Regions from separate parts of the Bacillus sp. MT94 genome, predicted to be linked through region 4. Evidence: predicted binding sites of a transcription regulator. Region 4 holds the regulator's gene; each other region holds the start of a gene.

Region 1 (7,887 bases), on a different contig from region 4:
ACGAGTTAATTTAATAAAGTTTACAGCGTAACCAGATACGCGAATTGTTAATTGTGGATATTTCTCAGGATGTTCCATTGCATCCATTAATGTTTCACGATTAAATACGTTAATATTTAAGTGATGGCCTTCTTTTACTGCATAGCCATCAAGCATAGATACTAAGTTACGTACTTGTACATCATCTTCTTTACCAAGTGCTTTTGGAATAATAGAGAATGTATTAGAAATACCATCTTGTGCATCTTCATATGGTAATTTAGCTACAGATAATAATGAAGCTAATGCACCTTTTGTATCACGTCCATGCATTGGATTTGCACCTGGTGCAAATGGTTCTCCAGTACGGCGTCCATCTGGAGTGTTACCAGTTTTCTTACCGTATACAACGTTAGATGTAATAGTTAAAATTGACATTGTATGAACGGAATTACGATATGTTTTATGTTTACGCAGTTTATTCATAAATGTTTTCACGAGATTTACAGCGATCTCATCTACACGATCATCATTGTTACCGTATTTTGGGAAGTCTCCTTCAATCTCGAAGTCAACTGCAATACCATTTTCATCACGGATTGGTTTTACTTGTGCGTATTTAATTGCACTTAATGAGTCTGCTACTACAGATAGACCCGCGATACCTGTTGCCATTGTACGAAGAACATTTGTATCATGAAGTGCCATTTCAATACGTTCATAACTATATTTATCATGCATGTAATGGATAACATTTAATGTGTTTAAATATAGACCCGCTAACCATTCCATTGTCATATCAAACTTATGCATAACTTCTTCGTAATTTAGTACTTCAGAAGTAATTGGTGCGTACTCAGGACCAACTTGTGCTTTTGATTTTTCATCTTTACCACCGTTAATTGCATATAATAATGCTTTCGCTAAGTTTGCACGAGCTCCGAAGAACTGCATTTGCTTACCGATTCTCATTGCAGATACACAACAAGCAATTCCGTAATCATCGCCGTAATCAGCACGCATAATGTCATCATTTTCATATTGAATTGCTGATGTTTTGATGGACATTTTCGCACAGTAGTTTTTAAAGTTCTCTGGTAATTGTTTAGACCAAAGAACTGTTAAATTCGGTTCTGGAGCTGGTCCTAAATTATCTAATGTATGCAAGAAACGGAATGAGTTCTTTGTTACTAATGGACGACCATCTAATGCCATACCACCGATAGATTCAGTTACCCAAGTTGGGTCACCAGAGAATAATTCATTATAATCAGGTGTTCTTGCGAATTTCACAAGACGTAATTTCATAATGAAGTGATCTACAATTTCTTGTACTTCTTCTTCTGTTAAAGTACCATTTGCTAAATCTCTTTCAATGTAAATATCTAAGAATGTAGAAGTACGTCCAAGACTCATTGCAGCTCCGTTTTGCTCTTTAATCGCTGCAAGATATGCGAAGTATAACCACTGGAATGCTTCTTGTGCATTTGTTGCTGGTTTAGAAATATCGAAACCATGAGAAGCAGCCATTTGTTTTAGTTCTTGAAGTGCACGCATTTGCTCAGATAACTCTTCGCGTAAACGCATTGTATCTTCGCTCATTACACCACCAGTTAAATTCAAATCAGCTTTTTTCGCTTCAATTAAATGATCAATACCATATAATGCTACGCGTCGATAGTCACCGATAATGCGTCCACGACCGTATGCATCTGGAAGACCAGTAATAACACCTGATTTACGTGCATTTCTCATTTCTGGTGTATAAGCATCAAATACACCTTGGTTATGAGTCTTTCTCCAATCTCTAAAAATACGACTAAGTTCTTTGTCCATTTCGTACCCATAAGATTCACAAGCTTGTTCTGCCATACGAATACCACCATATGGTTGTAAAGAACGTTTAAATGGTTTATCAGTTTGGAAACCGACTACTTTTTCAATATCTTTATTTAAGTATCCTGGGTCATGTGATGTAATAGAAGAAACAATTTTTGTATCCATATCAAGAACGCCACCGTTTTCACGTTCTTTTGTTGTTAAATCCATTACTTGATCCCAAAGTTGTTTCGTTGCTTCAGTTGCTTCTGCTAAGAAAGATTCGTCTCCTTCGAAAACGTTTACATTATTTAAAATGAAATCGCGAACATCAATCTCTGCTTTCCATTTTTCACCTTTAAAGTTTTCCCATGCGTTTTTAACATTTTCTAATACTTGAGTCATCCTAATCTCCTCCATTTTTGATTAGTACAGGACTAAGATTTTTTATATAACAGCTTACACACTTAGAATACTACTTTTTTACGAAAGTGAACGAAATAGTTGTGACATGTTTGTGAAATGTTGAGCAAACTACTATATATATAGTGTTAACTTCATTTAAAAGTCTTTAAAATTAACCCTTTCCTTAATTGTATTTTTTTGGTATCCTTATATACGAGTCCTATTTTGTAATATAAGAACAATACCCATTGTAGAGCTGTAATACTCTTATCTCCTAATCTGTTATAGTTTTTATAACAGAACAAAAAAGTGTACACATGTTGTACACTTTTTTTGTTACTTCTATAAAACATCTCTTTTTCTATTGCCATCATAGAATCCGCCACGATTGTCTGTTGATGCAATTATTTGCTCTAGTCCTTCTATATGATCACCTATAATTCGAAGTACAGCTGGAGGATGACCTATTTTTGCAAAATGTTCACTGGGACGAATACGGTTCATCTTATCAACCTCAACACGACATACACATGCAATTTCAAATCCAGAAAGAAGAGCCTTCACCTGTGCTACACAAGGTGACAATAAAGATTTATATCCAATTGCTTTCAAACACTTGTGGCTAAATGCATTAGGTACCGCAATAAGTGAGCCTACCCCTAAATCCTTTCTATCACACGCTAAATTTAGTGCATACTTAAATGCAGTTACAAGATGAAGTGGTACTCTTAAATCTAAATAATGATTTAAATCATTTAATGCGACGTCCTTTCCATCTGCAATAGCTTTTGCAAAAGGATATAGTTCACTAGCTGGAATAACAAAATCACCATCTATAAATAACACAATTTCTCCTTTTGCAAAATAAGTTCCAAGTGAACGCCCTACATCGTTTCCAAGGGCTTCTTTATATACAATGGTTGTTGCGCCTTTGTCTTTTGCAATCGTTGCTGTTTTATCTGACGAACCATTTACGACAACGATGATTTCAAAAGGTTCAATTTTACGAAGCTCTTCTATAACCTTTCCAATTGTTTTCTCTTCATTTTGTACAGGAATAACAACCGATAGTTGCTTTTCTCTATACAAATTGGATGTAACGCCCCATCCTTGATAAAAATCTTCGAAATTTAAAGTATGATAGACGCTATCCCTTTTCCTATTTCCATCATAATATCCCCCGCGTATATCACTGCTTACTATTCGTTCTGCAACTGCTTCTATATGATCACCTATCATTCGTCTTTCAGATTGAGAAAGGTTCGTTCCATATGCAGCATGTTCAATCGGTCGAAATTTATTCGGCGTAATAACATCAATAGCACAATGACGGTTAATTCTCCATTTACTTTGTGCTATACGTAAATGAGCTACAATAGGATTAACTAAACATTCATATCCAATACTTTGGACGACTTCTTTCGTCAACGCATGAGGTACAGATAATAAAGAATCTATCTTTAATTCTTCACGCTCTAACATTGCATTTAATATTTGACGCCACACTGTAACGGAATGGGGTTTTTGTTTCTTTAAAAACAATGCGTCCAAATTATTTAAAACGATGTCAGTCTGATCATGTAAAATTGGATTAAGAAACAATTGTAATTTGGAAGTTGGAATAGCAAAGTCCCCATCTATAAATAGTAATACATCACCTATCGCATGTTTTGCACCAACTGCACGCCCAACATCGTTTCCTAATAGTTCTGTATACCTGATTACTTTACAACCTAGCTGATCAGCAACCTCTTCTGTACCATCATTACAACCATTTGCTATGACAATAATCTCTACTGGATTTAACGGTTTGACCGATTGAATAACGTCTGAAATCGTATCTACTTCATTACTTGCAGGAATAATAACTGATAGCGACTTAGCCATTGTTTTCTTCACGAAACCATTTAATAGTTTCTTTCAATCCTTGTTCCCACGTTACTGTCGCTTGAAATTGAACAAGTTCTCTTAACTTCTTTACGTTCGGCCTTCTATTCGGAATTTCTTCAAAGCCATGTGGATATACTTCCTCAAAAGGAACTTGTACAATTTTCGAAGAAGATTTCGTTAGTTTTTTAATTGTTTCTGCTACTTCTTTTATACTCTGTTCGTTCTCAGAACCTATATTAATAATCTCACCATTTACCTTCTCATCCATTGCCCGAATTGTTGCTTCTACCGCATCACTCACATACGTAAAGCAACGTGTCTGCTTTCCATCTCCATATACGAGAATGTCTTCTCCTTGCAAAGCTGCACGGATAAATCGCGGGATTACCCCTGCATATGGACCATCTTTCGCTCTTGGACCATAAATATTAAAATAACGAACAATCGTTACAGGTAAGCCTTCTAATGCGTATCCTAAACATAATGTTTCTTCTAACGTTTTACAAACTGCATAACTCCAACGAATTTTAGAAGTTGCCCCATACAATCGATCTCCTTCTTCAGAGAAAGGCGGTTTGCCTTTACCATACACTTCTGAAGTAGATGCAAAAACTACTTTCTTCTTTCCTTTTAATGCTGCTTGTAAAATATTTCTCGTTCCGTCAAAATTCGTTTCAATGAGCTCTATACTTTTTTCCATTGTCGTTTTAACACCTAAAATTGCTGCTAAATGAAACACTACATCATGTTGATTTACTAATTCATAAATAGAATTTTTATCTAAAACACTTATTGGAATAACTCGAATCTCTCTCATTAGCTCATTATGATACTTATTTTTCCCTTTATAGAAGTTATCCACAATTGTGACTTTATAACCCCTTCTCACCAACTCTTCAGCTAAATGAGATCCAATAAATCCGGCCCCACCTGTAATTAAACATTTCTTACTCATACACTCACCTTCTTTATAATTCCCCTTGTATCTATTACTCGGTTCATTCCTTTAAAAAGCTTCCAATCGATATTAGAGTGGTCAGTTAAAATTAAAATACAACCTGCCTCTTTAACTGTTTGTTCATCCAAAGCAACAGATTGATACACCTTATCTCCAATTTCCGCGGAAGAAATATATGAATCATGGTATTTTATCTCGTATCCTTCTTTTATTAGTAATTGAATAATTGGCAAAGCCGGTGATTCTCTCAAATCATTTACATCTTTCTTATATGCGATTCCTACAATTAAAACTAGTCCGGGTGATTGCACCATACCCTTTACTTTCCGGACTATTTTCTCTGGCATTTCTTCATTAATTACATGTGCCGCCTCAATTAATTGACTAATTGCCCCATTCTTTTTTATTCTCCATTGAAAATATAAGGGGTCTACGGGAATACAGTGCCCCCCTATCCCTGGTCCTGGCCAATACGGAGTAAATCCAAAAGGTTTTGTAGATGCCGCTTCAATGGCCTCATAAAAATCAATCCCTAAACTTTCACATAATGTGTTTAACTCATTTACTAAAGAGATGTTAACTAAGCGCTGAATATTTTCAAATAGCTTACACATCTCTGCTACTTTCGGCGAACTAACAGGTACAACTACGTCAAAAATGGTACTATATAAATCCTGTACTTTTTGTTTACACTTTTCTGTTTGTCCACTAATAACTTTTGGAATAGATTGAACTGAATATTGACTATTTGCTGGATCAATTCTCTCAGGGGAATATCCGATATAGAAATCTTCTCCTACCTTTTGGCCAGCTTGAGAAATAATAGGAATAATAACTTCCTCAAGTGTGCCTGGATATGTGGAACTTTCAAAAATGAAGGTTTGTCCTTTTTGGAGATTTTGTTGTATATAATGCGAAGCTGAAATGAGGGCACTTAAATCTGGTTCTCTTCGTTCATTAATTGGAGTTGGAACAGTAACAATAACATAATCACTACTTTGGAAATCAGTAATACCTTTATCTGGTGTATTTACTATTAATTTATTTTTAGTCAATAAACTTTGCAACACTTTAGAAGAAACATCTGGAATATAACTTTCTCCTTTTATAATCGATTCTATTTTTCTAGTATCTTTATCTAATCCAAGTACGGTATGTCCTCTTTCTGCAAAATGGACTGCCAAAGGAAGACCAACATACCCTAATCCAATAATAGCTACTTTACTACTAGCATTCATCTGTATTCTTTTCTTCCTTTCTCAATTGTTGAATAGTGTCTCTATCGCGATCTCCATCTGTAAAACTCCCACGTTCGTCTGTATATTGTAATAGATAAGCAATCGCCTCAAGTTGATCACCGAAAATACGGTCAAATGCCGGAATACGTCCATTTACAAATCCATGTTGCTCCGGGCGTACCCGATTGGTTTTTATAACATCTACAAATTCTACTGCTGTAATAGAAAAAACCTCCAAAATAGCTTTCATTTGAGCTAATGGCGGAATAACAAGCGAGTCATATCCTATTTTCTCTATTACCCTTTTATGCATAGCATGTGGTACTGCCGTTAATGAGTTATTCCATAAATCCGGTCTTTTCGCTACTAAATTCACAAAATATTTCCCCATACTAATTGGATCTGCAGGATGAAACATATCTAATAAGCATTGTAAATCATTTAAAACCACGTCACTTCCATCTTCAACAGCTTGCAAAAATGGAGTGAGCTTTTTTGCTGGAATAACAAAATCACCATCAACGAATAAACAAATATCTGCCGTAGCATGCATGGCACCTATCGCTCGTGCTACATTATGTCCAAGCGCCTCCCCGAATTCAACAACAATAACATTCTCTAGCTTTGCCTGTTTAACAGTCTCAAAATCTGCTCCATTCGCGACAACAATAATTTCATCTACCCCTGCTTTTTTTACTTCTTGTATAACAAATCTTATCGTCATTTTTTCTTCTGACACTGGTATAATCGCACTATATTTCGCTTTTTCCTTCTTTAATACAACTGGTTTATAGTTCCCTATAAACTCCCTATCCCTGTTTCCCTCCGAAAAACCGCCGCGTTTACCATATGTTTCGATTACATATTGCAAAGCACGTAAATGATCACCCATAATACGGCTAGTCGCTTTCGGATAAGGAGAACCAGGTGATGTTCCTGTATGCACAGGACGAACCTTATTTGTGTGAATTACATCGACCGAAGCCGTATCAACAATATCTACTCCTCTAGACATCGCTATCGCTTGAAATAGTGCTGGATCTGCTAAATTCCACCACCCAAGTTTCTCGATAACTTCCCTGCTCATCGCATGTGGAATTGCAATTAAAGATCCAACAACAAGCTCCTTTTTATTCAAATAACGATTCAACATGAACTTTCCAACTGTCGTATAATGTGGTCTCATCTTTAAATAAACCGACCATGTTAAATTATTCACAACAATTTGATGCCCTTGTCGAATTCCTTTCACGAAACGTTGTAACTCTTTACTATCAATAACAATATCACCATCTAAAAACAAAACAATTTCACCTTTTGCTTCTCTAGCTCCAATAGCCCGTCCAACATCATTGCCAAGAGAATGTTTATAATAAATCACGTGACAATGATGTTGTAACGCTATGTCTTTCGTTCCATCTGTCGAGCCATTATCTACTACAATAATTTCGTAAGGCTTGAGCTTCTCCACTTCTACTAAAACTTGTGATAAAGTACTCGCTTCATTGTGCGCTGGAATAACAACTGATACTCTCATACTTGTATCACGCTTACCCTTCCAAGCGAACATAAGCAATAATAGGAGTACGCACAATTACA
Region 2 (7,887 bases), on a different contig from region 4:
ATGTTAGCGAAGGATATTGTAGCAAGCCGTTTAGATACAGGTATTTCTTTCACAGAATTCACATACCAAATTTTGCAAGCAATGGATTTCCATCATTTATACACGAAAGAGGATGTTCAACTTCAAATTGGTGGTAGTGACCAATGGGGAAATATTACGAGTGGTTTAGATTTAATTCGTAAGTTAGAAGGTCATGAGGCGAAAGTATTCGGATTAACGATTCCGTTATTATTAAAATCGGACGGTACGAAGTTTGGTAAATCAGCAGGTGGTGCGGTTTGGCTTGATCCCGAAAAAACGACACCGTTTGAATTTTACCAGTTCTGGGTAAATACAGATGACCGTGACGTAATTAAATACTTGAAATACTTTACGTTCTTAACGAAAGAGCGTATTGATGAATTAGCAGCGAAGGTAGAAGCGGAACCTCATAAACGTGAAGCGCAAAAAGTGTTAGCGGAAGAAATGACGAAATTCGTTCATGGAGAAGAGGCATTATTACAAGCTGAGAAGATTACAGCAGCGTTATTTAGCGGGGATATTAAATCGTTAACAGCTGATGAAATTGAACAAGGCTTTAAAGAAATGCCAACGTTCCAGTCTTCAAAAGAGACGAAAAACATCGTAGAGTGGCTAGTCGATTTAGGAATTGAACCATCTAGACGCCAAGCACGCGAAGACATTAATAATGGTGCGATTTCTATGAATGGTGAGAAAGTAACAGATGTGGGTACGGATGTTACTGTAGAAAATTCATTTGATGGAAGATTTATTATTATTCGTAAAGGGAAGAAGAACTACAGCCTTGTGAAGTTAGGCGAATAGTTTGTGTGAAAGGATGGGAGTAGGAAGAATACTTCCATCTTTTCGTATACACAATTTGGACATAAAATAATCAGTAAATTTAGATAATTAAAAGGGTTATATTATTCTTCTGCCGAATAAATAAGTTAGAGAAAATTACGGATAAAAATAGCCCGAACCATGCTGGGCATGATTCGGGCTTATATTCAGATTAGTAAGCTAAGCTGAATAGACCTTTAATGTGTGATAAGTAACGAACGTTACTTGCTTCTTTCATTAATGATGCTGGTAAGCCTTTAAGTGGAGTATTGCTTGCTCCAATTGTAGCAACCGCATCTTTACGTCCTAGACTAGCAAGTGTTCCAGAGTTTACAGGTGCGAACTCTTCGAATGCTTTGCCTTCTAGTGCTGCGTATAAGTTGTATCCAATTAACTCACCCATTTGCCAAGCGATTTGTGCAGTTGGTGGGTATGGACGTCCGTCTGGAGCGAAGACAACTGCGCTGTCTCCAGCAACGAATACGTCTTTGTGAGAAGTAGATTGTAGGTATGCATCAACTGTTGCACGTCCACGGTTAACTTCAAGACCTGATTCACCGATTAATGGGTTACCTTGTACGCCGCCTGTCCAAACGAATGTGTTAGCAACAAGTTTTTGACCGTCTTTTAAGTCGATTTCATTGCCAGCAACGTTTGTTACAGGAAGACCAGTTAAGAATGTAACGCCGCGTGCTTCTAGGCTAGTAGTTGCACGTTCGATTAAGTGGTCTGGTAATACTGGAAGGATTTTTGGACCTGCTTCAACAAGAAGAAGTTTAACTTCTTTTGGATTTACGCCGTGGCTTTTTGCAAGTTTAGGCATAATGTCAGCAAGCTCACCAACTAGCTCAACGCCAGTTAATCCGCCACCACCGATTACGATTGTAGCATCAGCTTCGTTTTTCGTTTTCGCGTATTCACGAATACGGTCTTCAACGTGTTTGTAGATTTTGTTTGCATCAGCAGCAGATTTTAATACCATGCTGTTTTCTTCTAGTCCTGGAATACCGAAGTAAGCAGTTTTACTTCCTAAAGCAACTACAAGTGCATCGTAAGATAAAGTAGTGCCACCAGCTAGTTTGATTTCTTTGCTATCAACTGAGAATGACTCAACTGTTGCAATTTTAAGATCGATATCTTTACCTTTGAAAAGCTTTGTAAGTGGCATTGCAATTGCTTGCTCAGACACGTTACCAGCTGCTAGGCGGTGTAATTCAGTGATGATTTGGTGTGTTGGGTATTGGTTAATCACTGTAACTTGTGCTTCTGATTTGCTGTAATATTTACGTACGTTTAAAGCGGCAAGAAGACCGCCATAACCAGCGCCTAAGATGACAATTTGTTTTGACATAGTATGATATCCCCCGTCTTTACTAATTGTTGTTATAAGTTAAATTATTTATTGTTACGTTCTGCACTAATTTGAAGATATGCGTTCACAAAGCGGAACATTTTTTGTGCTTGTGGATCTTTTAGTAATTTTAACAGACCGAATAGGCCGATAACTTCGTTGCTTTCGTCAGCACGATCTTTCGCTTCGATTGCAGTTGCAGCCATGCTTTTCACTGTATCTTTTACAGGTTCTACAAGCTCTGTAATTGCACCAACAGTGTCGCTTTTTAATACTTCATCAGTAGCAACAGTTTGAGCGAAGTCATAAGACTTAGTTAAAATGTTAACAAGCTCAGTTAATTTTGGAAGCTGTTCTACTAGTGTTGTTAATGATTCTTGTACCTCAGGTTTTAACAACTGATCAAGTACATCAAGTTGTCCTTGGCTAGCAGAAATTTGTACAGTTTCTTGTTCTGGCTTTGTTTGAGTCATAGTTTCTGGCATCTCCAATTCTCCTTTACGATAGCAATACTCTTATTTTTTATAAGTAAGATAGTAAACGTTTACGAAACTTTATGCAAAGTTTCACAAAACACAATAAAATGCCTTTAAATTTATGACAGCAAGTAAGCTGCAAACATAAATCTAAAACCATAACGTCTTACTTATTATTTATGAACTGTCCGATATATGGCTTGTCCGCATAATGGAAAAGCTCCGTTACCGGAAAGTGTATATAATATATATCCTATATTATATACTATATACACCTATGTTAACATAAAAATGATTCCTAATTATTTGATATTGAGTGTATAACGTAGTGCTGACAAGGTATGAAAGCGTATAAAATATTTTGTTTCAGTTAGAAATGTACATATATATATAGAAAAAAAGGAAAAAACGAACAAATTCATGTTCGTTTTTTCCTTTTTCCTATTATTCACCTTCTGCAATTAGCATCGATGTGTTACCTTCTTTTTCAAGATGGCATTCGCCCCAAGAACAAAGAGAGTCAAGAATGGATTCTAAAGACCAACCGTAGTCGGTAAGAGAATATTCTACTTTCGGTGGGACTTGGTTGTATACTTTTCTTTGAATGACCCCGTCGTCTTCTAATTCACGTAATTGCTGCGTTAACATTTTTTGTGTAATACCAGGCATTGAGCGTTTTAATTCACTCGTTCTCTTTGTACCTTTCGTTAAGTGACAAAGAATAACAACTTTCCATTTGCCGCCGATAACTTCTAAAGTCGCCTCTACAGGAATATTGTATTTCTTCATATGAACCCCTCCCTTTTTGAGTAAAGTAAGTTTAATAATACAAATGTTACTTTTTAGTACCTATAGCACTTTAAAGTACGTACTTTTTATTATGTTAAATATGTTTCATAATAGCACATGTAAGAGGCAAATGAGTAGTACGGTACCAAAAAGTGACTATGTTACTTTTTAGTGCCTATCGTACTTTAAAGTGCGTTCTTCAAAAAAGGAATGAAACCATTCATAATAGCATTTGTAAGTATGAAATATATTTTTTAGAAGATAAAAGGGCCTTTTTATCATACTATTATGATTGGATTTCTTGTAATAAGGAGGAATTCAATTGAGTTCATATACAGTACCATCTTCGGAAGCTCAGACGAATCGAAGAAGTATGTTTGCTTTATTAGCGCTAGCAATTAGTGCGTTTGGGATTGGTACGACCGAGTTTATTAGTGTCGGTTTACTACCATCTATTTCAAAAGATTTAAATGTTTCGGTTACAACAGCCGGTTTAACGGTTTCCTTATATGCGTTAGGAGCAGCGGTAGGAGCTCCTGTTTTAACAGCGTTAACGGCTAGTATGTCGCGAAAGACATTATTAATGTGGATTATGGTTATTTTCATTATTGGTAATGGCATTGCGGCGGTAGCAACAAGCTTCACTGTATTAATTATCGCAAGAATTGTATCTGCGTTTGCACATGGTGTGTTTATGTCAATTGGATCTACAATTGCAGCTGCAATCGTACCAGAGAATAAACGTGCTAGCGCAATTGCGATTATGTTTACTGGATTAACAGTTGCGACTATTACTGGTGTGCCAATTGGAACATTTATCGGTCAAGAGTTTGGCTGGAGAGCGTCATTTATGGCGATTGTCGTAATTGGAATTATTGCTTTCATCGCAAACAGTATACTCGTCCCATCTAATTTAAAAAATGGTGTACCTGTATCGTTTCGTGATCAATTTAAATTAATTAAAAATGGAAGACTATTACTTGTTTTCATTATTACTGCACTTGGATACGGTGGTACATTCGTAACATTTACGTATTTATCACCCCTATTACAAGAAGTAACAGGATTTGAAGCAAGTACCGTTACTATCATTTTATTAGTGTATGGAATCGCCATTGCGATAGGGAATATGGTTGGCGGGAAATTATCGAATCATAATCCGATTCGAGCGCTATTTTACATGTTCTTTATTCAAGCGATCATATTATTTGTTTTAACATTTACAGCGCCATTTAAAGTAGCTGGATTAATCACAATTATTTTCATGGGACTATTCGCATTTATGAATGTTCCAGGGCTACAAGTATATGTAGTTATATTGGCAGAGCGCTTTGTTCCAAGTGCGGTTGATGTTGCTTCAGCAATTAATATTGCCGCATTTAACGGAGGAATCGCTTTAGGTTCTTATATAGGTGGCCTCGTAACGAATTCGTTAGGATTAATCCATACTGCTTGGGTAGGCGGTCTTATGGTAGTAGGTGCTGTGATTTTAACAGCATGGAGCATGACATTAGAAAAAAGAGATCAAGTAAAATAAAAGGAGCGAAAATAAAATGAAAAACTTACAAAGTAAAACAGTATTAAATAATGGTGTAGAAATGCCTTGGTTCGGTTTAGGTGTATTTAAAGTAGAAGAAGGACCAGAACTTGTAGAAGCTGTAAAATCAGCGATTAAAGCAGGATACCGTAGCATCGATACAGCTGCAATTTACGGAAATGAAAAAGCTGTAGGTGAAGGAATCCGTGCAGGTATTGAAGCGACTGGTATTTCAAGAGAAGAATTATTTATCACTTCAAAAGTATGGAACGCAGATCAAGGATATGAAGAAACAATTGCTGCATACGAAGAGAGCTTAAAGAAATTAGAATTAGATTATTTAGACCTATACCTTGTTCACTGGCCTGTAGAAGGAAAATATAAACATACGTGGAGAGCGCTAGAAACACTTTATAAAGAAGATCGCGTACGTGCAATTGGCGTAAGTAACTTCCAAATTCATCACTTACAAGATGTAATGAAAGATGCAGAAATTAAGCCAATGATTAACCAAGTAGAATATCACCCTCGTTTAACACAAAAAGAATTACAAGCTTTCTGTAAAGAACAAGGTATTCAAATGGAAGCATGGTCACCACTTATGCAAGGTCAATTATTAGATAATGAAACATTACAAGAAATTGCTGAGAAACACGGTAAAACAACAGCACAAGTGATTTTACGTTGGGATCTTCAAAACGGAGTAATTACAATTCCAAAATCAACGAAAGAACACCGCATTATTGCAAATGCTGATGTATTTAACTTTGAATTAACAAAAGAAGACATGGAAAAAATCGATGCGTTAAACCAAAATCACCGCGTTGGTCCAGATCCTGATAACTTCGATTTCTAAGATTAAAGTAAGAAAGAAAAAAGAGTGCTTTTATGCGCTCTTTTTTTTGCATAAAAATATTTTCTAATTAAATACTACTTAGTATTAAGTTTGTTATTAAGGGGCTGTAAACATGAATATAAAGCAATCGTTCAAACTTTTAGCTATGTTTTTAAGTGTCTTATTTGTATTATTCCCACTTCAAAAAGCATTCGCAGAAGTTATGGATCATACAAAGTATGAAATGAATTGGAGTTATAGTAAGTCAAAGAAGAAACCAATTCGAACAGAACTTATTAAAACGGCAGATGGAAAAATTGCATTTTGCTTAAATGTAGATTTAAAATCTCCGAGTGGTCAAGATTTACCAGAAATGGGTAAAGTGGATATTAATGTGTACCGTGTACTGTTGAATGGATATCCACAAAAGAGCCCACAAGAATTAGGAGTATCTGATTGGAGAGAGGCGCATTACGCAACGCAGCTTGCAGTATGGAATGCGTTAAAACAAATTGATGTTAATGATTTAGATTTCCGCAATAAAAATGTAGAGAAAGTAACGAAAGACATCGTTGCAAAAGCAAACGCTAGTGAAGAGTTACAAGAAATTACGATGAGTGTAACTCCTACAGAAGAACAAGAAGCAGTATTAAAAAATGATTTCTTTGAAACAGGTTTATATACAGTAGAAACAAATGCAAAAAGCGGAACGTATAAAGTGCAAGCAACAGGTGCACCAGCGGGCGTGAAATTTGCAAATGAAAAAGGCGAAACAAAAACAGAATTTAATGTAGGAGAAAAGTTCCGCATTTTAATTCCGAAACAAACACCAGCTGGTGGATTTAGCTTTAAAGTATCAGGAAATTTAACGAAACTACAAGGAATTGCGCATAAAGGTACACCGACTATTCAAAATGCAGTAGTATTACTTGAGCGTAGTGAAGAAAAAACAAGTCCAGAGTTAGCGGTAAGTTGGAAAAAGGCTGAGGCTCCAAATAAACCAAATAAGCCATATACTCCAAATGAACCGCATAAACCGAATCAATATAAAAGGTAAGGATGAAAGCATTGGTGTTAACCAATGCTTTTTATATATGAGTTTTAAAGCTATATCAAAATAATTATTTACTATATAAAACGCTGTTTTAATGATAGGAAAACTATTTAGAAATAACAAGATATAATAAAATCTAAACGTAACGATTAATAGATTAAATTCACAAAATTGTAACATTATTCTAATTGAAAAGTCTATCAAACAAAGTGTAAAGCGTGTACAATTCATTTGGAAAAACTACCTATAGATGGTCATATATGAAGAAAATGTAAGATGATATTGTTGTTTTTATTTTTAGATGTATAGATGACAAGACTAAAATATATCATTTACTATACCCTTTTTATGTAGAAAGAGAACTCATCACACGAGGAAAGAAGTGAGGAGGATACAGTACATCAAAATTTTATAATATAAGAAAGCGAATACATAGGAAGAAATGCGGTAGCAATTGATATAGGTGCGCGAAGTGTTAGCCTATTCATTACATGTTTTTATAAAAATAATAGGATTTCTTATTAAACGAATATATAGGGTAGTTTCTTTAAATAAAGGAACAGGGGACACAGATTATGTCGAAGAAAAAGACGAGTAGGGTATTAGTAGCTGGTGCTTGTTTAGTTACGTTATTAACGCCATATGGACTTGAAGTACCTAAGGTGTATGCAGAGATGACGATGGAAGATAAGGAGAAAGAGCAAGAAGAGCGAGTGTATCAATTGCTGCCAAAAGGTAATGTAGAAGAGATGCGTGAGTTGCATCAGCGTCGAATGAGTTTTTCTCCTTATGAACCAACGGGCATTTATGTAAAGCCGGGTGAAGAAGTAGTTATTCAAGTAGAAGGGACTCAACAGATTAAAGCTTATATTGGTACATATTCTTATGAAAAAGAAGAACCTAAACAATTCAATTTAAATCCTGGTGAGAATAAAATTTCTTCTTCAAATGGGGGACTATTATACTTTTATAATTATCACAACACAGGAGAAGTAGTCGCTA
Region 3 (7,887 bases), on a different contig from region 4:
TTCTCCCTGACAGGTCGGTAATTTCGATTTTTTCTTTTCCTTTTTCTGTTTTGGTTGCAGACGCTTTTTCGTCCTCTTTGGCACTGCAACCTATTAACAAGAAAAAAATAGATAAAAACGCTGTAAATAGCGTAATAGATTTTTTCATTCCTTCACCTCTAATTGATAATGATAATCATTAACTACTATTCTACTTTAATTGATAAGGATTATCATTGTCAACATGAAACGCATACATTTTTCTACAAAAAACAAAAAGCGCGACAAAAAGATTCTTTCTTTTCGCCGTGCTCTAGTTAACAATATTATTCACATTCATTTTCCTCTAACTGGTCACGCATCACTTTCACACGCTGAAAGAAAAAGAACGATAAACTTAAAAATATAACGATGCTCCCCATCATAACAAAAAATTGGATTGTCTCTTTTGCTCCATCCGGAATCAACAAGCCAACCATTAACAATGTACTTACAGCGAGAAGAATTTGTCCGAACCTAGTATAATCTTCTATTTTCCCTTGTAATTCTTTCATTATATTCTCACTCCTCCATTTCACTTTATCATATTCTATGAAACTGAAAGACCAGTAAATACAGCCATTCTGGGAGATGTTTTCCAACAAAAAAAGAGCCGCTTTACTGCGGCTCCTTTTTAATCATTATTCACCTTTATATGCTTCCATATAAATTTCTTTCAGCTCTGAAATAAGCGGTAACTTTGGATTAGCAGTTGTACATTGATCTTCAAAAGCTCTTTCTGCTAATACTCCAACAACCTCTTCAAATTGCTCTTTATCTACCCCTTGTCCGGCAATACTCATATTAATATTTAAGCTTTTTCCAAGCTCAATAATTGCTTTGACGAGTGATTCCACACCTTCTGCTACTGAGCTTGCTGGAAGCCCGAGCATTCTCGCAATATGTGCATAGCGTTCATCTGCTACAAAGTGCTCATATTTTGGGAACAATGCGTGTTTTCTTGGCTTAATAGCATTATAGCGGACTACATGCGGCATAAGAATTGCATTTGCACGTCCGTGCGGAATATGGAATTCTGGACCAATTTTATGTGCTAAGCTGTGATTAATACCTAGAAAAGCATTTGCAAATGCCATCCCTGCAATTGCAGAAGCGTTATGCATTTTTTCCCGTGCTTCTTCATCATTTCCATCTTTGTATGCTCTCGGTAAATATTTGAATACGAGATCAATAGCTTTTAATGCTAATCCATCTGTATAGTCATTTGCCATAACAGACACATACGCCTCAATTGCATGTGTTAAAACATCCATACCAGTATCTGCTGTTACATGTGGTGGTACTGTCATTACAAATTGCGGATCAACAATTGCTACATCTGGTGTTAATTCATAATCTGCGAGCGGATACTTTATATTATTTTTCTTATCTGTAATAACCGCAAATGGTGTCACTTCTGATCCTGTTCCTGATGTTGTTGGAATCGCAACAAACTGCGCCTTATTTCCTAATTCCGGATATTTACATGTACGTTTTCTTATATCTAAAAACTTCTGTTTAATGCCATAGAATGTCGTTTCTGGATGCTCATAGAATAACCACATTCCTTTTGCTGCATCCATAGCTGAACCACCACCAAGTGCGATAATTACATCTGGCTTAAAGCTTCTCATCATTTCCGCACCTTTAAAGACAGTTTCATCTGATGGATCTGGTTCGACCTCAAAGAAAACTTCAATTTTCACATCATTTGCATGCTTGTTTAAATAGTGCGTGACTGTATCCACATAGCCATGTTCAACCATTCCAGGATCCGTTACAATAAATGCACGTGAAATGTTAGGCATATTTGCTAAATACGCTGTAGCATGTTTTTCAAAATAAATTTTTGGCGGCAATTTGAACCACTGCATATTCTTTTTTCTATTTGCCAGCCTTTTTATATTTAATAAATGAGTCGCTGTTACATTTTGGGAAACTGAATTTTTTCCGTAAGAACCACAACCAAGTGTAAGTGATGGAATAAATCCGTTATATATATCCCCTATTCCACCTTGTGATGAAGGTGCATTTACAATGAGACGGCAAGCTTTCATACGTAATCCAAATTGCTTTTGCACTTCTTTATTTGTAGAATGAATAACTGCTGAATGTCCTAAACCACCGAGGTTCAACATTTCTTCGCAATATGTAAATCCTTTTTCTAATGAATTCGCCTTCACACAGGCTAATACTGGGCTCAGTTTCTCACGAGATAACGGGTATGCTGCTCCGATACCTTGAATTTCAGCTACAAGCATTTTTGTATGTTCAGGAACAGTAATCCCAACTAATTCGGCAATATACTGTGCTGATTTTCCTACAATATCACTATTTACTGCACATGTATTTTCATTTATAACGAGCTTTTCTAATTTTTTTCTTTCTTCTTCTGTTACAAAGTAACAATTGTTTTCGATCATTTCTGTTTTAACATCATCATAGATTTCTTTATCGACAATGATTGCTTGTTCCGATGCACAAATCATACCGTTATCAAATGTTTTCGATAAAATTAAATCATTAACAGCTCGTTTTACATGTGCTGATTTTTCTATATAACACGGTACATTACCAGGACCTACACCTAGTGCTGGTTTTCCAGTAGAGTAAGCTGATTTCACCATACCAGCGCCTCCAGTTGCTAGAACGAGTGCCACACCCTCATGGTTCATTAATTGTTTTGTCGCTTCGACAGACGGTCTTTCAATCCATTGAATACAATGTTTTGGTGCACCAGCTTTCATTGCTGCATCATATACGGTTTTCGCTGCTGCCACCGAACAATTTTGTGCAGAAGGATGAAATGCGAAAATAATTGGATTTCTCGTTTTTATCGCAATCAAAGCTTTAAACATTGTTGTCGACGTTGGATTCGTTACTGGTGTTACCCCAGCTACTACACCGACAGGTTCTGCAATTTCTATTATTTCTTCATGAGGATCTTCGTGAATAATTCCTACCGTTTTATCTTGCTTTATACTATGCCAAATATATTCAGTGGCAAAAATATTTTTAATGCATTTGTCTTCATAGACACCACGGCCTGTTTCTTCAACAGCCAATTTTGCAAGTGGCATATGTTGATCAACACCTGCTAATGCCATTTCATGAACAATGTTGTCAATCTGCTCTTGTGTAAAACTTTCTAATGCTTGTAAAGCTTGTTGACCGTTATTTACTAACGTATCAATCATCTCTTTTACCTCTTGCATTTCATTTACAACTTTCTCTTTGACTACCATGTAAATTTCCTCCTATTCTGTTATCACGGTCTTTATAAGTCCCTACAGGTCATAATAAGTCCCGATTAGCGAAAAAAAATAGAGTTACCGTCCTACATGAATCCCATTGTTTGTGAAACATTTCACAAGTTTACTCGTGAATAACATTTCATGAATTCAATATACATGAAATCATTTCATTTGTGTATGTCTAATTTGTGAAATGTTTCACAAATTAACATAATAAAAATGCACTGCTCCACATTAGCAGTGCATTTTTTATTACGCTAGCGCTTGTGCTAAATCTTCAATTAAATCTTCACCATCTTCAATACCGACAGAAATACGAATTAATGTATCTGTAATTCCTAATTCTTTACGGCGATCTGCTGGGATTGATGCATGTGTCATTTGAGATGGGATAGAAATTAAACTTTCTACTGCTCCTAAGCTTTCAGCAAGTGTAAAGTATTGCAGTTTCTCAAGTACTTTATTTAATGTTTCCTCACTATCTACATCAAACGAAATAATAGCACCAAATCCATTTGCTTGTTCTGTTGCTAATTCGTGGTTTTGATGTGATTCAAGACCTGGGTAATATACTTTATTTACTTTTGGATGATTATTTAAGAATTCAGCAATAGCGCGTGAATTCGTTTCATGTTCTTCCATACGAATTCCTAATGTTTTTAAACCGCGAAGTAGTAAGAAGCTATCTTGTGGTCCAAGAATACCTCCTGTTGAGTTTTGTACAAAGTGAAGGTCTTCTGCTAGTTGTGGGCTATTTACCACTACTAGACCTGCAACTACGTCACTATGACCTCCTAAATATTTCGTTGCACTATGAAGTACAATGTCTGCTCCTAAAGAAATCGGCGACTGCCAATATGGCGTCATGAATGTATTATCAATAATTGTTAATAAATCTTTCTCTTTAGCAAGAGTAGATATTTTCTTAATATCAGTAATTTTTAGTAATGGGTTCGTTGGTGTTTCCACATAGATCGCTTTCGTATTTGGACGAATTGCTTCTACAACTTCCTCTAAGTTTGTTGTGTCTACAAATGTATGTTCAATACCGAAGCGGTTTAATACTTTCGTAATAACACGATACGTTCCACCATAAACATCATCTGTTAAAATAACGTGGTCACCTTTTGAGAACAACATAATTGTCGCTGTAATAGCAGCCATTCCAGAACCGAATGCAAATCCAGCATGACCATTTTCTAATACAGCAATCATTTCTTCTAAAGCTGCACGTGTTGGGTTACCTGTACGTGAATATTCATATCCTTGATGCTTACCAACCGCTTCTTGTTTGTACGTACTTGTTTGATAGATCGGTACGTTTACAGATCCAGTTGAAGGTTCTCCTATGCGAATACCATGAATTAACTTTGTCTTTGCTCTCATTTTTTATTCCCATCCTTTGTATATGTCTTTACTTAAATAGCGCTCACTACTATCAGGAAAAATGGTTACAATATTTGTACCTGGTGCTGCCTTCTCTGCCTCAAGTAAGCTCGCATGAAATGCTGCTCCTGAAGAGCTCCCAACGAGAAGTCCTTCTTTTTGCGCTAATTCTTTCACTCGTAAAAATGCATTTCGATCAGAAATCGTATGAATTTCATCAAAATAAGATGTCTTCAAAAATGGCGGGATAAATTCCAGTCCAATTCCTTCGGTCTCATGTGAACCAGCCTTACCACCATTTAAAATAGATCCTTCTGGCTCTACGATAACTGTTTTAATATCTATATTTTTTTCTTTCAAATAAGATGCAGTCCCCATAAACGTACCGCCAGTTCCTGCTCCAGCAACAAATATGTTAATCTCTCCATTCAGTGCATCCCAAAGTTCAGGACCTAGTGTTTTGAAATAAGCACGCGGGTTTGCTTCATTCGCAAACTGACTTGGAGAGTATGAATTCGGTATTTCATTTACTAATTCTTTTGCTTTTGCAATTGCACCGGTCATTCCTTGCTCAGTCGGTGTATGCACGACCGTTGCACCTAGTGCTTTCATTAATTCTTGTTTTTCAATACTAAATTTCTCTGGTACACAAACGATAACACGTAAATCATGTTCTAATGCTGCAAGTGCCAGTCCAATACCAGTATTCCCAGCAGTCGGTTCAATAATTGTTCCACCTTGGGTAACAAGCCCTTTTTCTAGCGCATCTTCGATTAATTCTCTTCCTAAACGATCCTTAACGCTTCCGCCTGGGTTATAAAATTCAAGCTTTGCAAATAAGCGGACCCCTTTCGGAAGTGAAAAACGAGTAATTTCTACAATTGGTGTATGACCAATTAACTCATGAACTCCACGATATACATTCATCGTGTTCTCCCCCTTGTTTGCCAATAAAGAAAAGGCAACTGTATGTATTTTCTTTATATGAGACAGTTGCCTTTTTGTTACATTACTTTAACTCTTCTAACACTTTTACGATAAAGTTTGTAGAATGAAGAGCTGCTTGATCTAAAAACTGATCAAATGAAACATTTGATTCTTTACCAGCAATATCAGAAAGTGCGCGAATGATAACAAACGGAACTTCATATTGGTGGCATACTTGTGCGACAGCTGCTGCTTCCATTTCTACCGCATAAAGATTTTCAAATTTATCACGGATGGCTGCAACGCGGTTCGGATCACTCATAAATGAATCGCCTGTTGCAATCATGCCTTTTACAACTTGAATATTTTCTTCAGTTTGCATACATTTCTCAGCTAATGCAACTAACGCCTCATCAGCTTTAAATCCAGGCGGCATTCCTGGTACTTGACCATATTCATAGTTAAATGCTGTTACATCTACGTCATGGTGACGAACTTCAGTGGAAATAACTACATCACCAACGTTTAGAGAATGATGGAATCCACCAGCTGAACCAGTATTAATTACTTTTTCAGGCTTATATTTTTCTAATAAAATTGTCGTTGACATCGCTGCATTTACTTTACCAATACCAGACTTTAACAAGATTACTTCATGTCCTGCTAATAGCCCTTTCGTAAATTCACAACCTGCAACCGTTTCTGTTTCTGCTTGTTCTAATTTGTCACGTAAAATACGTACTTCTTCTTCCATTGCTCCAATTACAGCAATTCTCAATCTAATCCCTCTTTCTATTGCTTAGTTGCCTCCATTACCCAAACGAAATGATTTAATCTCGTAAACGTTACATGGAAGCCATTGTTTTCAAAAATAGTCTGCATAACTGAAATACGTGTATAGTATTCCGTTTGCAAATCGTTTGCTAACTGGTGAAAACCTCTTTGTTTTGCTGTTTCAACAGTTTTATCATATGCATCTTGATCTGCAAATATCGTATCAGCAAACACTATTTTACCACCTTTGTTTAGCAATTGACTATACTTCGCAACCGCTACATTTTTTTCATCATCTGTTAAATGATGAAATGCATAGGTGCTTACAATGGTATCAATTGAATTTGGGACTTCAAACGAAAGAAAATCACCTTCTGTAATCGAAAATTCTTTTGGCAATTTCTCTTTTGCAATCATACGCATTTCACGCGACGGTTCTATACCGTAAACTGTGCGGCCAGCAAGTAATAATTTATTTGTTAAATTACCTGTACCGACACCAAATTCTAATACATTACCAAATGACTTGTTAACTACATCCTCTAGAATATCCTCATAATGGGCGAAAACTTCTTTATATTGTATATCTTCGCCTTGTACGAATGAGTCGTACGTATGAGCCCACTCATCAAATAAACCATTAAATTCTGTGCCCATAAAAATTCCCCTTTTTCTTATCGGTTTTATCAGTATGATATTCCCTCTTTCTAAAAATGTCAATTGAAATGTACATGGTATTTCCTTCTTTTCTTTGTTACACTATAGTTGATTACATAGGAGAGGGGCCGTCTTCATGTCATTTACCTTTGAAATGTTAGAAGATAAAGTAGAATTTTTTGAAGCGGGAGACTTAGCTTCTTTAGAACGAAAAATTAGTGAACAAATCGATAATAATAAAGCACTTATGCTTGAAGTTCATCACATCTCACATCAAATGGTTATGGATCCTGAAAGCAAAAGACCGTATTATAGCGCGGTTGTTCATTTTAAATTAAAGAAATTGCGTTAACTAAAAAAGAGAAGCTCCTAAGGAGCTTCTCTTTTTTAGTTTAGAGTTTGAACAAGTACTGGTTTCCAGCCCTCATTGTCTACCCAATCAATATTTACGTAATATCTTTTTCCACTTTGCTTATCTTGAACGTCACCATAAGCTTTACTCTTTCCAGTTTTGTCTCTTCCAACAAAATGGAATACTAATTGCTCCTTCGGTACTTCAATACCTGCAGCAATTGCACTTTGCATCTCATTCCAATCTGATGACCCCTGTTTAAACGTCATCGCTGGTGATGAACCTTGTTCTGTTCCTACAGCTTTCCAAGAAGGTTTTGTATAAGCCTCTTTTGCCTTGGATACAGTTTTTTCAGCTGATACTTTCTCGTTAGCTTTCGCTTCTTCTTCAGCTTTTTTCTTTTCTTCCTCAGCCTTTAACTTCTCTTCTTCAGCTTTTTGCTTAGCTTCTGCTTGCTCTTTTTCTTTTTCTTTTTTCTTAGCAGATTCTTTATCTTCTGATTTTCCAGCTTTCTCATTC
Region 4 (7,887 bases):
AGCTACTTTCGTGTATACGTTCATAAGTGAAGTACCACCACCTGCAACGATACCTTCTTCTACTGCTGCACGAGTTGAGTTAAGTGCATCTTCAATGCGAAGTTTGCGCTCTTTTAACTCAGTTTCAGTTGCTGCACCGACTTTAATTACTGCTACGCCACCTGCTAGTTTAGCAAGTCGCTCTTGTAATTTTTCACGATCGAATTCAGAAGTTGTTTCTTCTAATTGCGCACGAATTTGACCGATGCGAGCTGCGATTTGCTCTGTATTTCCAATACCTTCAACTACAGTTGTGTTTTCTTTTGTAACAACAACTTTACCAGCGCGTCCTAAAGATTCAACTGTAGCAGATTTTAAGTCACGACCTAATTCTTCAGTGATTACTTCGCCACCAGTTAAGATTGCGATATCTTCTAGCATTGCTTTACGACGGTCACCAAATCCAGGAGCTTTAACAGCTACTACATTGAATGTACCACGAAGTTTGTTCACTACTAATGTAGCTAAAGCTTCGCCTTCTACATCTTCAGCAATGATAAGAAGTGGTTTACCTTGTTGTACCACTTGCTCTAATACCGGTAAGATTTCTTGAATGTTAGAAATCTTTTTGTCAGTAATTAAGATATATGGGTTATCAAGAACTGCTTCCATTTTATCAGAATCAGTAATCATGTAAGGAGATGCATATCCACGATCAAATTGCATACCTTCTACTACGTCTAATTCTGTTGTAAATCCTTTAGACTCTTCTAAAGTAATAACGCCGTCGTTACCAACGCGCTCCATTGCTTCAGCGATTAATTGACCTACTTCTTCGTCAGCTGCAGAAATAGCAGCTACTTGTGCGATAGAAGATTTGCCTTCGATTGGTTTAGAAATCGTTTTTAATTCTTCAATTGCAGCAGTAACAGCTTTTTCGATACCTTTACGAAGACCCATTGGGTTAGCACCAGCTGTTACGTTTTTAAGACCTTCACGAATCATAGCTTGCGCTAATACAGTTGCAGTTGTTGTTCCGTCACCAGCTACATCATTTGTTTTGCTAGCAACTTCTGCTACTAATTTCGCACCCATGTTTTCGAATGCATCTTCTAATTCGATTTCTTTTGCGATTGTTACACCATCATTTGTAATAAGTGGTGAACCAAATTTTTTCTCAAGTACAACGTTACGACCTTTTGGTCCAAGCGTTACTTTTACTGCGTTTGCAAGAGTGTCGACACCGCGAAGCATCGAACGACGTGCTTCTTCACTAAATTTAATATCTTTTGCCATAATAATTGACCCCCTTGGATTTTTTAAGATTTATATAATTAACCGATAACTGCTAAAATGTCACTTTCACGTAAAATCAAGTAGTCTGTACCTTCATATTTCACTTCAGTACCTGCATATTTTGAGAAGATGATAAGATCACCTGCTGCTACCTCTAAAGCAACACGCTCACCATTCTCAAGCACTCGACCAGTACCTACTGCAACAACTTTACCCTCTTGTGGTTTTTCTTTTGCAGTATCTGGTAATACGATACCACTTGCTGTTTTTTCTTCTGCTTGAACAAGCTCAATTACAACGCGATCACCTAATGGCTTTAGCATGAACAATAACCTCCTCATTTTGTTATGTAAATTTCTTTTATTAGCACTCAAGTCATCCGAGTGCTAACACACTTATAATAATAAATAATCTCAATTTCTTTTGCAAGTAAAAAAATCATAATTTTTTCGCAAATCACTATATAAACTTTCTATATAGAATACTGCCTTTACTATATGAATCGTTGTTTCCACTGCTCGTATGTTACAATATGAAAGGACACCCTAAGTTGTTTTCGCTACACACACAACTTTCTCCTGTCTTCTATTATAATTTCAAATAAGGATTTACGAAAAAAACATAATTCAAGTGAGGTTTATATCGTAGGTAGCATATTTACATGTTATCCTAACTTATCTCATACACTATAGTTAGAAAGGATGGTTAAACCATTTGAAGAAACAATACTGGTGGATTATCGTTACATACATTTTAATGCAGTTATCTGGCGTTGTTGGATTGCCACTTCTCCTAAAAACAGGACTCTATGATAATAGAGGATTTACCATGGAGGAAAAAGGACAAATCATAACGGGACACTGGGCAATTATTAGCTTCTTTGTTGCATTATGTATCGTACTTTGGTTACTTAGAACAGACATTCGTGACAGGCATTTAGATGCAATGCGCTCTTCTGTTCCAGCTACTATTGGATGGATTTTCATCGGCTTCTTCTTGGCTTTCTTTTCACAAATAGTTGCCGGTATGATCGAGATGCAGCTGCTAGGAATTAAACAAGGTTCAGAAAATACAATGAAACTGATGGAAATTGCAAGAACGACACCTTGGTTCCTTATTGTCGTATCTATAATCGGACCTATCTTGGAAGAAATCGTATTTAGAAAAATTTTATTTGGTACACTTTATAAGAAGTTTAACTTCTTTATTGCAGCTATCATTAGTTCGCTTGTATTCGCAGCAATTCATTTTGATTTTACTCATTTATTGGTATACACTGCTATGGGGCTCGTATTCGCCTTCTTATATGTGAAGACGAAGCGTATTATCGTTCCGATTGCAGCTCATGTTGCGATGAATACATTAGTCGCTATTGGGCAAATTTTTATGAGCAATGAGCAAATTCAAGAAATGATTAAAGAAGCTGAAAAAATGCAAGGCTTTATCGGAGGATTTTTTGTATGAGAAACTCACCATTGTTCATGGCTGCACTATACTTCCTTCTTGGATGTATCTTTACACGCTTCGCCATTACGAACGTGACAGATACAATCTGGAATGTGTGGACAATACTATTTGCAGTTATGGCAACAATTGATTTTAATTTGGCACTTCGCCTTATATTAGTTAAATTCACAAAGAAGAAACAATAATAAAACGCAGAGGTCGCTTCCTCTGCGTTTTATTGTGGATAGTTTTTCAAAAAGTAAACTAATGTTTGTAACTCTACAGCTAAATCAATATGATGAATTCTAATATTCTCTGATACGTTTAATCGTGCTGGTGTGAAATTCAAAATACCATGCACGCTCGTTTCAGCTAATCTATCTGCTACAGCTTGTGCTACTGTAGCCGGTACTGTTAATATTGCCACTTGTATATCATTTGATAATCTCTCTTCTAATTCATCTAAATGGTATACAGGAATGCCCCCGATTTCTGTTCCAACTTTCTCTTCACTAACATCAAATGCCATTTCAATTTTTGTATTATTGTTTTTCGTGAAATTATAATGTAAGAAAGCGGTCCCTAAATTACCTACTCCAATAAGTGCTACACGCGTTATATCATCTTGATCAAGTGTTTCGCGGAAAAATGATAATAAATAATTTACGTTATATCCATATCCCTTTTTCCCTAACGCTCCAAAATACGAAAAATCTCTTCGTATTGTTGCGGAATCTACTTTTACCGCTTCACTCAATTCGGCCGATGAAACACGCTGCTTACCAGAAAGAGATAAGTTTTGGATAAATCGATAGTATAGAGGCAATCTTTTAGCAGTGGCTTGTGGAATCTTTTGCTGATCCATATGACCTCTCCTCTCTTCCTATCTTTATTCATATACTTTAATCAAATACAGAAGTTTAGCACTCATTAAATTCCTTGTATAATAAAGAGAAGAAGTATTCTCTCTTATTTTAAACTATACACTATTTTTAGTATGATTGAGAAATATAAACATGGCAAAGTTAAGAAATTATTTGAGGTGAAAACATTGATTTTATTACAAGTAAATGGACTTTCGAAATTATACGGTGCAGAAACAATTCTTGCAAACATAAAATTGGAAGTACAAACAAAAGATCGTATCGCATTAGTCGGAAGGAATGGAGCTGGAAAATCTACATTATTAAAAATTATCGCTGGTGAGTTATCACATGATGGTGGCGAAATTATAAAACCGAAAGATGTCTCAATCGGGTATTTAGCTCAAAATACCGGCCTAGAAACGTCTTTAACAATTTGGGATGAAATGCTAACCGTCTTTACCCACTTACAGCAAATGGAGACAAAACTTCGAAGGCTTGAGCAAGAAATGGGAAAAGAAGAAAACTTTTCAAACGAAGCTATATATGAAAGATTGTTAGCTGATTATGACCAATTGCAACTCAATTATAAAGATCAAGGTGGATATCAATATGAAGCGGATATTCGCTCCATTTTAAGCGGCCTTGGCTTCCCAGTTGAAACGCACCAGACGACGATTTCTACTTTAAGCGGTGGGCAAAAAACAAGATTAGCTCTCGGAAAATTATTATTAACAAAACCAGACTTACTTATTTTGGACGAGCCTACAAACCATTTAGACATCGAAACATTAACATGGCTTGAGCAATATTTACAAGGTTATCCTGGCGCAATATTAATCGTTTCACATGACCGTTATTTCTTAGACAAACTTGTTACACAAGTATATGAAATTTCGAATAAAGAAAGCAGACGATTTGTTGGTAACTACAGTAAATATTTAGACTTAAAATCAGCATTATATGAGCAAGAAATGAAACGTTACGAAAAACAACAAGATGAAATCGCAAAACTTGAGGACTTCGTTCAAAAGAATATAGCTCGCGCCTCTACAACGAAACGTGCTCAAAGTCGCCGTAAACAACTAGACAGAATGGAATTATTAACGAGACCATTAGGGGATTCTAAGTCAGCATCATTCCACTTCGATATTGAAAAGCAAAGTGGAAATGATGTTTTACAAGTAAAGGATGCAACCATTGGCTATGATGAGGACCCTATAATTGAAAACGTAACTATGCGCTTAACTCGCGGAGATAGTGTTGCTTTAGTTGGTCCAAACGGAATTGGGAAATCCACATTATTAAAATCTATTGTGAATAAGTTACCACTATTAAATGGTGATGTTTCTTTCGGATCAAATGTATCTGTTGGTTATTATGATCAAGAACAAGCAAACTTAACATCTTCTAAACGGGTTTTAAATGAACTATGGGATGAATATCCACTGCAACCTGAAAAAGAAATCCGTACTATACTCGGGAACTTTTTATTTACAGGAGATGATGTACTGAAACCAGTATCTTCCCTTAGTGGTGGACAAAAAGCTCGATTAGCTCTTGCGAAGCTTATGATGCAAAAGTCAAATTTATTAATTCTGGATGAGCCTACGAACCACCTTGATTTAAATAGCAAAGAGATTTTAGAGAATGCTTTAATTGATTATCCAGGGACTCTTCTATTTGTCTCACATGACCGCTACTTCATTAACCGTGTAACAACGACTGTGATTGAGTTATCAACAGAAGGTGCACAGGAATATTTAGGGGATTACGATTACTATGTGGAGAAGAAAAATGAAATGATTGAACGCGCAGCATTTGAACAACTTGAACAGCAAGAAAATCAGGCACCTGTTCAAAAAACTGTAGCTCAAGAAAAATTAAATTATCTCGAAGAAAAAGAGCGTAAACAATTAGAACGTCAACGCACTCGAAAAATTGAAGAACTAGAACAAAACATCGTAAACTTAGAAGAAGAAATTGCTACGTTAGAAGATCAACTTTGCTTACCAGAAATATATGCAGATTATGAAAAAGCGAGTGAAATTACAACTAAAAAACAAACGCTACAAGTACAACTTGAAACTTGTATGGCAGAGTGGGAAGAGCTGCATGTATAAGAGTATTTAAATAAGGAAGATGTCTCATCAGTCATGATTTTTGACTATGTGACATCTTTTTTCTTTAAGTACATAAATAATTTTTTGAATATATCAATGGTAACTCGGAATATATCAACCAATTTTCAAATACATCTATCGTAACCCTATATATATAAACGATTCGACACGAAATATCGATTTACCGACAAGGATTGACAATATCAGCACCCTCTATAATAGAAGGATATTTCAAAATGTTTTTCAGGGATATCTTCTTACTTTTTATTTCCCGAAAAACAATATATTCAAAGGTCAGACTTCATCTAGTTTATCCACAAACTTATACACATATCCACCTTTATAAAATAGCTATCAAAACAACTTTTCCACATTATCCACAACTATCAAAAAAGATATCAACACTTTATATACACAACAAAACCCACATTATCAACAGATAATATGGGTTTTATCCACAAGCTGTGGTTAATTATGTGCATAACTATGCTTCAATATCTAATCCTGGATTCGCATTTAAGGCTAATGTTGCACGCTTGCCTTGTTCATACGCAATTGTCCCTGCCGCTGCAATCATTGCTGCATTATCTGTGCATAAAGATAGCGGTGGAATAATTAGTTCAATGTTTTCTTTTTGTGCAAATTCTTCTTCTAATCGCGCACGAAGTCCTTTATTAGCAGCTACTCCACCAGCAAGAAGTAATTGCTTTACATTATAAGCCTCTGCTGCACGAGCTGCTTTCTTTACAAGTACATCTATTACACTTTCTTGGAAACTTGCCGCTAAATCTTCTGGTTTAATTTCTATACCACGTTGTTTCGCGTTATGCACAGTGTTGATAACTGCTGATTTCAATCCACTAAAGCTAAAATCATATGAATTCGGTTCTAGCCATGCACGAGGCAAATCAATTGTTGGTTCTCCTTCATGTGCAAGACGATCAATATGAGGACCACCTGGATATGGCATAGATAACGTACGAGCTACTTTATCATATGCTTCTCCAGCTGCATCATCTCGCGTTTCACCAATTACTTCAAATGAACCATGTTCTTTCATATAAACAAGTTCTGTATGCCCACCAGATACAACAAGTGATAATAGCGGGAATTGAACTTCTTTTACTAAACGGTTCGCATAAATATGGCCAGCAATATGATGAACACCGACTAACGGAATATCATGTGCAAAAGCTACTGCCTTCGCTGCATTTACCCCAATTAAAAGTGCTCCTACTAAACCAGGCCCTTCTGTTACAGCAATTGCATCAATATCATCAAATGTGATATTTGCTTCTTTTAAAGCTTCTTCTAACACAACTGTAATTTCTTCTACATGATGACGGGATGCAATCTCTGGTACAACCCCGCCAAAACGTTTATGACTTTCGATTTGTGATGCAACGACATTCGCAATAATTTCCGTTCCATTTTTAACAACCGCCACCGCTGTTTCATCACAGCTTGTTTCAATCCCAAGTATAATCGTATTTTTTTCCATTATATATTCACCCACATTACAAGACCATCTTCCTGATTGTCTGCATAGTATCGTTTACGAATTCCACCATTTTGAAATCCATATTTTTTGTACAACTGCTTTGCTACTTCATTTGATACACGTACTTCAAGCGTCATTGTTTTTACCCCTAGTTCTTTCGCTTCTGAAATAACTGCTTTCAATAAGGCATCTCCTAATTTTTGACCTCGGTATTCTGGCAAAATAGCTATATTTGTTATATGTGATTCATCAATAATTATCCACAATCCACAATATCCGATTACACGACCATCTTTTTCTAACACAATATAATGTGCATGTTCATTCATCGTTAATTCACGGTGAAAGGCATCTGCAGTCCAAGGAGTTGAAAAAGACACTTCTTCAATAGCTACAATTTGAGCAATATCATCAAGTTCCATCTTTCTAAATATCATATCCATCTTCTGCAAGGCCCCTACTTGTTTTGACTTTCTAACCACTTTGTTTCAGCTTCAGCTAAACGAAGATAGCTCGGAACAAACGTATGCACATCTTGTTCTTCTTTTTGTAACCCTAAGAATGCTAGCTCACTTGGTCTTGGATTATTTTTAGTAAACGGAGCGAATACAGCTTGATCACCTAAATGTTCTATAATTATTTCTTTATGCAATTTAACATCATTACCGATAAATAAAAC

The links. The regulator Rex, encoded in region 4, represses fermentation and respiration genes when NADH is low (regulators of the CRP and FNR family bind a similar motif). The targets are predictions, from matches to a motif close to TTGTGAAATATTTCACAA.
Region 1: a site for Rex is predicted at 2,313-2,330, ahead of pflB (formate C-acetyltransferase). Genes of this name have one in related genera too.
Region 2: a site for Rex is predicted at 2,749-2,766, ahead of AC1Q51_RS16045 (DUF1641 domain-containing protein). Genes of this name have one in related genera too.
Region 3: a site for Rex is predicted at 3,459-3,476, ahead of adhE (bifunctional acetaldehyde-CoA/alcohol dehydrogenase). Genes of this name have one in related genera too.

What each region holds. Positions count from the first base shown of each region.
Region 1 is NZ_JBXAEZ010000008.1:27,269-35,155, forward strand. Features, by position in the region: gene pflB (formate C-acetyltransferase) at 1-2,202, opposite strand, end outside; gene AC1Q51_RS23680 (hypothetical protein) at 2,355-2,576, opposite strand; gene AC1Q51_RS23685 (glycosyltransferase family 2 protein) at 2,545-4,089, opposite strand; gene AC1Q51_RS23690 (UDP-N-acetyl-alpha-D-glucosaminuronate decarboxylase) at 4,082-5,047, opposite strand; gene AC1Q51_RS23695 (nucleotide sugar dehydrogenase) at 5,044-6,288, opposite strand; gene AC1Q51_RS23700 (glycosyltransferase family 2 protein) at 6,278-7,825, opposite strand; gene AC1Q51_RS23705 (LSm family protein) at 7,839-7,887, opposite strand, start outside.
Region 2 is NZ_JBXAEZ010000004.1:157,352-165,238, reverse strand. Features, by position in the region: gene tyrS (tyrosine--tRNA ligase) at 1-825, shown strand, start outside; gene AC1Q51_RS16050 (NAD(P)/FAD-dependent oxidoreductase) at 1,016-2,194, opposite strand; gene AC1Q51_RS16045 (DUF1641 domain-containing protein) at 2,239-2,679, opposite strand; gene AC1Q51_RS16040 (winged helix-turn-helix transcriptional regulator) at 3,115-3,459, opposite strand; gene AC1Q51_RS16035 (MFS transporter) at 3,833-4,996, shown strand; gene AC1Q51_RS16030 (aldo/keto reductase) at 5,013-5,852, shown strand; gene AC1Q51_RS16025 (thioester domain-containing protein) at 5,965-6,888, shown strand; gene AC1Q51_RS16020 (putative mucin/carbohydrate-binding domain-containing protein) at 7,461-7,887, shown strand, end outside.
Region 3 is NZ_JBXAEZ010000002.1:651,065-658,951, forward strand. Features, by position in the region: gene AC1Q51_RS09125 (ABC transporter substrate-binding protein) at 1-148, opposite strand, end outside; gene AC1Q51_RS09130 (YrhC family protein) at 306-533, opposite strand; gene adhE (bifunctional acetaldehyde-CoA/alcohol dehydrogenase) at 660-3,263, opposite strand; gene AC1Q51_RS09140 (bifunctional cystathionine gamma-lyase/homocysteine desulfhydrase) at 3,525-4,658, opposite strand; gene AC1Q51_RS09145 (O-acetylserine dependent cystathionine beta-synthase) at 4,662-5,585, opposite strand; gene mtnN (5'-methylthioadenosine/S-adenosylhomocysteine nucleosidase) at 5,668-6,363, opposite strand; gene AC1Q51_RS09155 (class I SAM-dependent DNA methyltransferase) at 6,378-7,016, opposite strand; gene AC1Q51_RS09160 (YrzA family protein) at 7,153-7,368, shown strand; gene AC1Q51_RS09165 (YrrS family protein) at 7,404-7,887, opposite strand, start outside.
Region 4 is NZ_JBXAEZ010000015.1:1,172-9,058, reverse strand. Features, by position in the region: gene groL (chaperonin GroEL) at 1-1,275, opposite strand, end outside; gene groES (co-chaperone GroES) at 1,314-1,598, opposite strand; gene AC1Q51_RS27590 (CPBP family intramembrane glutamic endopeptidase) at 1,990-2,739, shown strand; gene AC1Q51_RS27585 (YdiK family protein) at 2,736-2,927, shown strand; gene AC1Q51_RS27580 (redox-sensing transcriptional repressor Rex) at 2,957-3,586, opposite strand; gene AC1Q51_RS27575 (ABC-F family ATP-binding cassette domain-containing protein) at 3,773-5,707, shown strand; gene tsaD (tRNA (adenosine(37)-N6)-threonylcarbamoyltransferase complex transferase subunit TsaD) at 6,192-7,208, opposite strand; gene rimI (ribosomal protein S18-alanine N-acetyltransferase) at 7,208-7,651, opposite strand; gene tsaB (tRNA (adenosine(37)-N6)-threonylcarbamoyltransferase complex dimerization subunit type 1 TsaB) at 7,666-7,887, opposite strand, start outside.